One region of the Arthrobacter sp. 10L430 genome, then DNA from elsewhere that is predicted to be linked to it. Evidence: riboswitches for the same ligand, from Rfam matches in the RefSeq annotation. Region 1 holds a riboswitch; each other region holds the start of a gene.
What was found. A riboswitch is a leader RNA that binds a small molecule or an ion and turns the genes downstream of it on or off. The one in region 1 is predicted to bind thiamine pyrophosphate.
Positions count from the first base shown of each region.

Region 2: it holds a riboswitch for thiamine pyrophosphate, as region 1 does, so the genes downstream of both, thiO (glycine oxidase ThiO) here and thiD (bifunctional hydroxymethylpyrimidine kinase/phosphomethylpyrimidine kinase) in region 1, are expected to answer to the same signal.
Region 3: it holds a riboswitch for thiamine pyrophosphate, as region 1 does, so the genes downstream of both, AC1DDG_RS12180 (ECF transporter S component) here and thiD (bifunctional hydroxymethylpyrimidine kinase/phosphomethylpyrimidine kinase) in region 1, are expected to answer to the same signal.

Region 1 covers NZ_JBFTJD010000005.1:330,049-333,236, forward strand. Annotated here, with positions in the region: gene thiD (bifunctional hydroxymethylpyrimidine kinase/phosphomethylpyrimidine kinase) at 1-1,374, opposite strand, end outside; TPP riboswitch at 1,357-1,454, opposite strand; gene AC1DDG_RS08055 (Rne/Rng family ribonuclease) at 1,533-3,188, opposite strand, start outside.
Region 2 covers NZ_JBFTJD010000001.1:125,198-128,385, forward strand. Annotated here, with positions in the region: gene AC1DDG_RS00575 (ferritin-like fold-containing protein) at 1-490, shown strand, start outside; gene thiE (thiamine phosphate synthase) at 487-1,221, opposite strand; TPP riboswitch at 1,249-1,369, shown strand; gene thiO (glycine oxidase ThiO) at 1,362-2,786, shown strand; gene thiS (sulfur carrier protein ThiS) at 2,783-3,019, shown strand; gene AC1DDG_RS00595 (thiazole synthase) at 3,025-3,188, shown strand, end outside.
Region 3 covers NZ_JBFTJD010000011.1:150,814-154,001, reverse strand. Annotated here, with positions in the region: gene AC1DDG_RS12195 (hypothetical protein) at 1-10, shown strand, start outside; gene AC1DDG_RS12190 (DUF4235 domain-containing protein) at 111-374, opposite strand; gene AC1DDG_RS12185 (heme-degrading domain-containing protein) at 410-955, opposite strand; TPP riboswitch at 1,124-1,267, shown strand; gene AC1DDG_RS12180 (ECF transporter S component) at 1,339-1,959, shown strand; gene AC1DDG_RS12175 (ABC transporter ATP-binding protein) at 1,959-3,188, shown strand, end outside.

The DNA.
Region 1 (3,188 bases):
CGCGTACGGATGCTCTTCCGGGGCGCCCGCCGCCGCAAATTCGGCGTGGAGGCTCGCCCCGACGTCGGCATAGAGCCAGAAGCACGGAAGCACCGCCGCCACCAGCACGGCATAGCTTCCGGATGCAGAAGCAGCCAGCAGGTGGTCCACATATGCCTTGGTGACCGGGCCCAGCTCCGCCCGCACTGTCCGGGTGCTGAGCCAGCTGCGGTGCAGCTCCGACTCGACTTCGAGGCACTGCTGCGCGGAACGCGCCCAAAAGAGCTGCTCGGCCTCGGTGGGGGCAAGGGCGCTGGCCCGCGCCAGGACGCGTGAATACCCGTTGAGGTAGATGGCATCCTGGGCGAGGTAGTACGCAAACTCGTTTTCCGGCAGGGTGCCTTCCACCAGGCCGCGGATGAAGCCCAGGCCGTAGATCGTTTCCAGGTCGGGTGCGGCTTCGGCGTGGAGCATCCCGGCATAGCTGCCTTCGCCCGCCACCGTCAGGTGGTGGAAGTGGTGGACGGGTCCGTTGCCGTGCCCCACGTCGAGCCTCCCGGACGTGCGGAGGGCCCCCTCCAGCCACGGCTTGACGGTACGCAGGGACAGCTCCCAGTCCCCTAAGCGCGCCTGCACCGTAGCCATGGCTGAGGACAGCGAGCACCCTGTGCCGTGGCTGTTGCGCGTCGGAACCCGCTCGCCGTCCACCACCACCACGTCAGCGGACAGCACACCACCGGTGTTCACGAGGGCGTCCGGGCAATCAGCACCGTCCAGATGCCCTCCCTTGACCAGGACTGTGGCCCCGGTTTCGGCCGACAACCGTTTTCCCTGCTCGAGCGCGTCGGACCAGGTGGCGGCTTCCGGTTCCCCGAGCAGCATGCCCAGCTCGGCAAGGTTGGGCGTGATCAGGTCGGCCAGCGGCAGGAGTGCCCGAAGTGCAGACTCGGCGGACTCCCGCAGGAGCCGGTCCCCGCTCGTTGCCACCATGACCGGGTCAAGAACCACGACGCCGGGACGGACCTTCTCCAGCCAGCTGCGGACCGCGGTGATCACCTTTTCGTCGCCCAGCATGCCGATCTTCACGGCGTCAACAGTGATGTCGTCGCTGACCGCTGACAGCTGCGCGGTGAGGAAATCCGCCGGCGGAACGTGGACGGCACTGACGCCGCGGGTGTTCTGGGCGGTCAGCGCCGTGATGGCGGCCATTCCATAGCCTCCGTTGGCCGCGATGCTCTTCAGGTCCGCCTGGACGCCGGCGCCTCCTGAAGGGTCCGAGCCGGCGATCGCCAAGACCCGGGGAATGTCCCGGCCGGTGCGCGGGGAGAATTTGAAGGCGGCAACGGAGGAATCAACCGCGGGAGGCAGGACAGATGCTGAGGACAAAGGAGACATCCCTTCGCCGGTGCTAACCGGTCAGGTTCAACGGGTTTGGATCTCAGCCGGCACTTTGCTCGGCACCCCGTGTCAGTCCCCCAGCCTAGCGGCTTACTCCCAAAACCCAACGGGCCGGTGCTGCGATTGCAGCACCGGCCCGTTGGAAGGGGGTCGACTCAGAGCTCAGACGCGGGTACGCCTACGCCAAGAATGATCGGCTCGCTGGCCGGCTTGGCGGCAGCCACCTTCTCCGCTTCCGGAGCCTTGGCCTCATGCGAGTGTCCGGCCAGTGCTGCCGGCGCCGTCTCATGGTGTTCCACGGACGTCTCGTTGGCTGCGCCCTGCGCACGGCTTGCGCTGCGGTTCCGGCGCGGACGTCGGGTCCGGGTCTGCACGGCCGAGTGATCCGCGAACCGGTCGGCGTCGTTCTCCGCAACCGCCGGAGCGGGACTCTCCCCGGTTCGCGCCGGGGCAGCTACCGCAGTGGCAGGGCCGGCTGCAGCCGGATCAACAACAGCGGGTACCGGGGCCGCCGTCGGCTCCTCCGCAGCGGGAGCAGCAGGCTCGCCAAGGTGCGCGAAGGCTTCCTCAAGCCGGTCCAGGGTCAGGGCAGGCGTTTCGGATGCCGGCTCATCGGCGTGCTCGACGAAGGGAAGCACCACCTTCTCGCCTCCGAACGTCAGCACGGCGCCGGGACGGCCGGAAATGCTTTCCGTCTCCGGGCTGCGGTGCACTGCCGGGCTCTCCGGAGCGGAGGCCGCCGGCACGGGAGCAGGCCGCGCCGCATCGCCGGAGACACCGTGGTGGGCGGCATCCTCATGCAGGTGCGCTGCGTGTGCCGCTGCCGCTATGTTGGCGAGGGCCGCCCGGGTGGCTTCGGCCTTGGCGTGTCGCTCGGCCTCGGTTGGCTCGTGATGGACAGCGGCGGGAGCAGTAGGCGCGGACTCGGCCGGAACCTGGCCGCCCTTGCCGCGGCGGCGGCTCTTTCGCTCCGGGCGCACGGCGGGCTGGTGCTCCGCCCGAGGGATGTGGTGCTCGGCGGCAACGACATTGGCCCGGCGGTGCTCGACCGGCTCGTCGTGGGTGACGATGCCGCGGCCGGCGCACGCCTCGCACTGCTCGCCGAAGACTTCCAGCAGCCCGGTGCCCATCCGTTTGCGCGTCATCTGCACGAGTCCCAGCGAGGTCACCTCCGCGACCTGGTGCTTGGTCCGGTCGCGGCCCAGGCACTCAACCATGCGGCGCAGCACGAGGTCGCGGTTGGATTCGAGCACCATGTCGATGAAGTCGATCACGATGATGCCGCCGATGTCGCGGAGTCGGAGCTGCCGGACGACTTCCTCGGCAGCCTCCAGGTTGTTCTTGGTGACCGTTTCCTCCAGGTTGCCGCCGCTGCCGGTGAACTTGCCGGTGTTGACGTCAACCACGGTCATGGCTTCGGTGCGGTCAATCACGAGGGAACCGCCTGACGGCAGGAACACCTTGCGGTCCAGCGCCTTGTGGATCTGCTCGTCGATCCGCCACGCCGCGAAGATGTCGGTGTCCTTGGTCCACTTCTCCAACCGGCCCACCAGGTCGGGGGCCACGTAGGTGACGTAGGCCTCGATGGTGTCCCACGCTTCCTCGCCGGAAACGATCAGCTTCGAGAAGTCCTCGTTGAAGACGTCGCGGACCACCTTGATCGTCAGGTCCGGTTCGCCGTAGAGCAGTTCCGGGGCGAGGACCTTCGTGGAGCTGGACTGGCTCTCGATGCCCTCCCACTGCGCCCGGAGGCGGTTGATGTCGTGGGTGAGCTCTTCCTCGGACGCGCCTTCGGCCGCGGTGCGGACGAT
Region 2 (3,188 bases), on a different contig from region 1:
GCTCGCCGGGATGGGCGTTGACGTCGAGGACGCGATGCTCCCGTTCCAGGCAGCGGTGGACCATTTTCATGAGCGGACGCGGCCCGCGGACTGGTACGAATCCCTGATGAAGGCCTATGTGGTGGACACGGTCTCGGCCGATTTCTACCAGGCCGTGGCCCGCTACGTGGATGCCGGGACCCGGGAGCTTATTCAGCAGATCCAGTCCTCCGAGGAAGCGACGGCGGTCCTCCGCGAGAGGTTGAGGGTGGCCCTTGCCGATGATCCCCGGCTCGCCTCACGGCTGGCGTTGTGGGGACGGCGGCTCCTGGGAGAGGCGCTCACGCAGGCACAGCGCGTGGGCTATGAACACGCCTTCCTGACCGAGCTGATCACTGAAGCGGACAGCGGTGCTGACGACGCCGCGGCCCGGGAGCGGGTGCGCAGCCTCACCTCCGAGCTCGCCGAAAACCATTCCCGGCGGATGGTGCAGCTCGGTCTGAGCGGCTAGTTCAGGCCTGCCACCGGCGCGCCTGCGCCCTTCACTCCGGCGTTCTCCGCTCCCGCATCCAGGGCCTCGAGCAGTTCGGCTGCCGCGGCCTCCGGATCCGGCGCCTCGGTGATAGCCCGGACGACGACGATCCTGCTGGCGCCCGCTGCCGCGACCTGCTCCACGTTGGTGAGGTCGATCCCGCCGATGGCGAACCAGGGCAGCAGCAGGCCGCCGACCCTTTCCTCGTCCGCCGCCCTTACGGCCTCCGCCGCATAGCGGACAAGATCGAGCCCGACGGCGGCCCGGCCGGGTTTGGTGGGGGTGGCCCACACCGGGCCAACGCAGAAATAGTCCAGACCGCTTCGCCCGGGGGAGGCGGCGATCGCGGCATCCACCTGGTCAGGGGTGTGCGTGGACAGCCCGATCACCGTGGCGTCATGCAGCAGCTTCCGTGCGGAGCGCAGCGGCAGGTCCTTCTGGCCGATATGGAACACCGGGGCCCCGGACAGCGACGCAATGTCTGCCCGGTCATTGACGGCCCAGAGCCGGCCATGCCTGTGGGCTGCCTGGCGCACAACTTCCAAGAGTTCGAGTTCCTCGGCCGCCTCGATGGTCTTGTCCCTCAGCTGGATGATATCCACCCCTCCGGCGAAGGCCGCATCAACGAAATCGGTGAAATCGTCGCGCTCCTTGCGGGCATCGGTGCAAAGGTACAGTCGGGCGGTGGTGTGGACATCATGCGCGGTCATGGCAACCAGCCTAGTTCCTCTAAACTGGGCAGGTACCGCGGGAGCCCGCTGCAGCTGTCACAAACGCCGCAGGGCCGAGAGGGCGTAAGAGCCGACCGCTTGACCTGATCCGGTTAGTACCGGCGTAGGGAAGGATTTCCATGCAGCTTGGATCCGGCGGGAGCACTTCCGCCACAAACACTTCTGCCGCGGAACCGCTGCACGCTGACGTTGCCGTCATCGGCGGCGGCGTGATCGGCCACGGGATTGCCTGGGAGGCGAGGCGTTCAGGACGCTCAGTGGTGCTTATTGACGATGCGCCGGGGACGGGGGCCAGCTGGGCCGCTGCGGGAATGCTCGCCCCTGTCAGCGAGCTGCACTACCAGGAGCAGGAACTCCTGGAACTGATGCTCGAATCCTCTGCCAGATGGCCCGATTTCGCCGCGGCGCTCGCCGATGGCGGAGCCGGCAGGGATACCGGTTATCTTTCGACGCCGACCATCGCCGTCGGTGCGGACCCCGCCGACCGCCGCACCCTGACGGACCTTCGGGAAGTCCAGCAGGCGTGCGGCCTGGTTGTCGAGCCGCTGACCATCCGCGAGGCCCGGTCGCGGGAGCCGCTGCTCAGCCCGGGCATTTCCTGTGCGCTGGACATCCCGGCTGACCACCAGGTTGATCCGCGGATGCTGGTGGCAAGCATCGCAGCTGCGCTGGCCCGCCACGAACCCGGTTCGCGGACGGCCGTTGCCGGTGCAGAAAACGGCTATGAGATCAGGGAAAACGCTGCCGGCCTGCTGTGGGACGGCGGGCAGCGCGAACGGGTCTGCGGCGTCCGGCTGGCGGGCGGCGGCACTGTGCGTGCCGCCGAAACCGTGGTGGCCAACGGACTCGCGGCGGCGTCGCTGGATGGACTGCCGGACGGGCTGAAGCTGCCCCTGCGCCCGGTCTACGGCGACATTCTCAGGCTCCGGGTTCCCGCGCACCTCCGGCCGCTGCTTACGGCCACGGTCCGGGGCATTGTCCGCGGAATACCCGTCTATCTTGTTCCGCGGCAGGACGGAACGGTGGTTATCGGCGCCACCCAGAGGGAGGACGGGCATTCAGCCCCCAGCGCCGGCGGGGTCTACCAGCTCCTCCGCGACGCCCAGGTGCTGGTGCCGGCCGTGGCAGAACTCGAGCTCCTGGAATCGACCGCCAGGGCCCGGCCGGGTACCCCCGACAACGCCCCGTTGCTGGGCCGCGTACCCCTCGGCAGCATTACGGCGGGGCAGGGCAGCACCGTGCGGCACGGAAGCACGGCGGGCCGGGCGGGCACTGCGGCCGACGGGGGGCTACGGGCAACTGTTGCCGGGCTCATCATCGCCACCGGGTTCTTCCGCCACGGCGTGCTGCTGACGCCAGCCGCAGCCGCCATCTGCCGCGGGCTGATGGACGGCGTGGAGGACAAACGCTGGCACGCCTTCCGTCCGGAGCGGTTTTCGGCCGGGCGCCCCGCCGCGGCGGGCGCAGCCGCCCCGGGCAACGGCACACCGGCCAGCTGCGCAACGGGCACAGTCACATTTGACCGAGACAAGGAACCAGCATGAACATCACACTGAACGGCAACCAACACGCAGTGGGCGCAGGCGCCTCCGTGACAACTCTGGTCAGCAACGTCACCGGGCGGACACTGGCTGCAAACGGGCAGGCGGCCGACGGCCAGCGGCTTGGCGTGGCCGTGGCCCGCAATTCGGAGGTTGTGCCAAGGAGCCAGTGGAACAGCACGGCGCTCGCCGAGGGCGATGAAATCGAACTCGTCACGGCAGTTCAGGGAGGATGAGGACGATGACTGAAACAACGACAGCGGCGACCGGCACGACTGATAAGGCGACGGGCAGGGCGGGGTTCAAGGCAGACCCCCTGGTCATCGACGGCGTGGAGCTGACCTCGCGGCTGATCATGGGCACCGGCGGGGCTCCGAGCCTGGACGGACTGGGCGCGGCGCTCCT
Region 3 (3,188 bases), on a different contig from region 1:
CATACCGTAGCCAGCCCAGGAACTCCGCTGGGGAATGACCGCGGACCACGGCCCCGTCTGATGCAGTGTCCAGCATTAGTCGGGGCCGTAGTCGGCTCACCCGGAAGTGGCTAGACGATGTCCTGGGTTTTGGCGAAGCGGGTGATCGCCCGCTGTGTGCCCCGGTTGGCCAGCACCTGGATGATGGCGCTCACCGAAGCTGAAATGAGGGCAAAGGTGAGGGCCGAGCGGAGCGTCGTGGGGACGTCGTCCTTCCCGCCCTTGGGCGGCTTGCGGCCCGTGGTCTTTTCCCAGATGGTGTCCACGGCCTTGGTGCCGGCGAATCCGGCGAGCAGGCTAATGCCGGTGCCAAGCAGCTTGATGAAAAAACTCATTCCGAAACTCCTTGCGACGTGAATACAGACTGCCCCTAGCCTAGCCGCATGGACGCATGGATTTCCCGAAGCGCCCGCACCACCAGATCGTGGTCGGCCTTCTGCGGCAACCCTGAGACCGTCACCGTGGCTACCGCACCCACGCCTTCCACGTAAATGGGGAATGAGCCGCCGTGGGCGGCATACCTGGACTGGTCAAACCAGGCGTTGTCCTCGATGCGGCCCCCGCCGAGTCGGCCGCGCAGTCCCACGAGCAGGGACGGTTCCTCGTAGCGTGCTGCGGTCCGCTGCTTGGCCTTGACCCAGTGCTCGTTGTCCGGGGTGGCACCCTCCAGTGCCACATGGAACAGCACGTGTTCGCCCTTGGTGATGTCGACGGCGATGGGCAGGTTGCCGATCTTGCCGAGCTCAACCAGCAGGAGGCCGAGGTTGAGGGCGTCGTCCCTGCCGAACCGGGGAAACTGCAGCTCGGTGATTTCCGCTTCGATGCTGGCGATCAGGGCTGCCAGAGCGCCCGCCGGCTGCTCGGCGGCGGAGTCGGGGTCAAAAGCGGCTTGGCTGCCGGGATCCTGTTGCGTCATGGCCCCAATGTACTCCGCGCTGTCCTCGCGCCGCCCCGTCCCAGGCAACCTCTGTTCGCCGCCCTCTGGCGCCTCCGCGCACTTCCCGGATACCTCCCGGATTGTGACCGCGGCGCCGGTCTTCCGCGGCCGTCCCGGTGTAAACTGGATCAGCCCACAAGGGCAGATTTATCACGACAGGGGAGCGCCGCCGTCGGGCATCACTGGCAACTGCCAGCGAAACCGAGGATGGGCGCTGAGAGTGCGGACCGCCGCAGACCCTCGAACCTGATCCGGCTAGTACCGGCGCAAGGGAGTCGAGTTCTCAAAGTGTCCGGCAGCAGGCAAACCAACCGCCAGCAGCCGGGGAGCGCTTTCCCCTCCTGTTCCTCAGGAGGACCATCATGACAACTGCAACAATCAAGAAGACCGGCTACAACTGGCGCGTGGCTGACATCGTGGTGGCGGCACTGATCGCGGTCGCCGGCGGCGTGATTTTCTGGGCCTGGTCCCAGGGCGCCAACCTCATCTCCGCCCCCGTCAACGCCGTGTACCCGCCCCTCTCCGGCCTCTACGCCGGCGGCTGGATGATTCCAGCGGTGCTCGGCATGCTCATCGTCCGCAAGCCGGGTGCGGCACTGTTCTGCGAAGCCGTCGCCGCCACCGGCGAGCTGATCATGGGCTCGCAGTACGGCACCACGGTGCTGATTTCGGGCATCCTGCAGGGCCTGGGTGCGGAGCTCGTGTTCGCCGCCTTCATGTACAAGAAATTCAACCTCCCCGCTTCGCTGCTGGCCGGCGCGGGTGCGGGCCTGTTCTGCGGCCTGAATGACTCCTTCGCTCCGTGGGGCTGGAACATTGCGTACGCCGCCGGGGACAAGCTCGCGTATATCGTGTTCTGCGCCATTTCCGGCGCGGTCATCGCCGGCGTGCTGTCCTGGATCGCTACCCGCGGCCTGGCCAGGACGGGCGTGCTGAGCTCGTTCGCGTCCCGCAAGGCAGCCACGGAGCCCGTCTTCTCCTGATGCCCGCACATTACGACGGCGGCGTCCGCCCCGCCGCGGTCACCGCCCGCGGCTGGGGCTGGCGCCACGCGGGACGGTCCAGGCCCGCCGTCAACGCGCTGGACCTGGACATCCGGCCGGGGGAGCGGGTCCTGCTGCTGGGACCTTCCGGCGCCGGCAAGTCCACGCTGCTTCACGCCCTCGCCGGGGTTCTGGGTGACGGCACCTCGGGAAACAGCGCGGCCGGCGACGGCGGCCCTGCCGACAGCGACGACGCGGACGAGACCGGCAGCCTGCTGATTGACGGCGAACCGCCGCGCGCGCGGCGCGGCCGCGCCGGCCTCATGCAGCAGGACCCCGAAACGCAGGTGGTCCTCTCCCGCCTCGGCGACGACGTAGCGTTCGGTGCCGAAAACCTCTCCGTGCCCCGCGACGAAATCTGGACCCGCGTCCACGAGGCACTGGACGACGTCGGGCTCGCGCACCTTCCGATGGACCACCCGACGTCGGCCCTGTCCGGCGGGCAGAAACAGCGCCTTGCGCTGGCCGGCATCCTGGCGATGCGGCCGGGGCTCATCCTGCTGGACGAGCCGACCGCCAATCTCGACCCGGCAGGCGTGCTGGAAGTCCGCGACGCCGTGGGCCGCTGCCTCGACAAGACGGGCGCCACGCTGGTGGTCGTGGAGCACCGGGTAGCCGTATGGAAGGACCTGGTAGACCGGATCGTGGTGCTGCAGCCTGGATCCGGCACGCAGCCGGCGGTGCTGATCGACGGTACGCCGGACCAGGTTCTTGAACAAGCGCGCGAGATGCTCATTGCCGCCGGGGTCTGGGTTCCCGGATATGTCCCGGCCGCGCGGCAGCGGACTCTTGCCGGAACCTCGGCTGAAGTCACGGGCCAGCTGCTGCTCGCCGCAGAGGGCCTGGCCGTCTCACGCGAGCGGCCACGCCGCCGCGGCTTCAGGTCCGTTCCGCCCGTGCCTGTCCAGCGGGACATCACGGCCCAGGTCCGCGCCGGCGAAGCGCTGACCATTACCGGGCCCAACGGCGCCGGGAAATCCACGTTTGCCCTGACGCTCGCCGGCCTTATCCCGCCCGTTGACGGCAAGGTGTCCGCCACCGTGGAACTGAGCCGCGGCGCCGGGATCGACCCGTACAAGTGGCGGGCCGAGCAGCTGATCGCGAGGATCGGCACCGTGTTCCAGGAACCCGAGCACCAGTTCGTCACGGGCAGGGTCCTGGACGAGCTG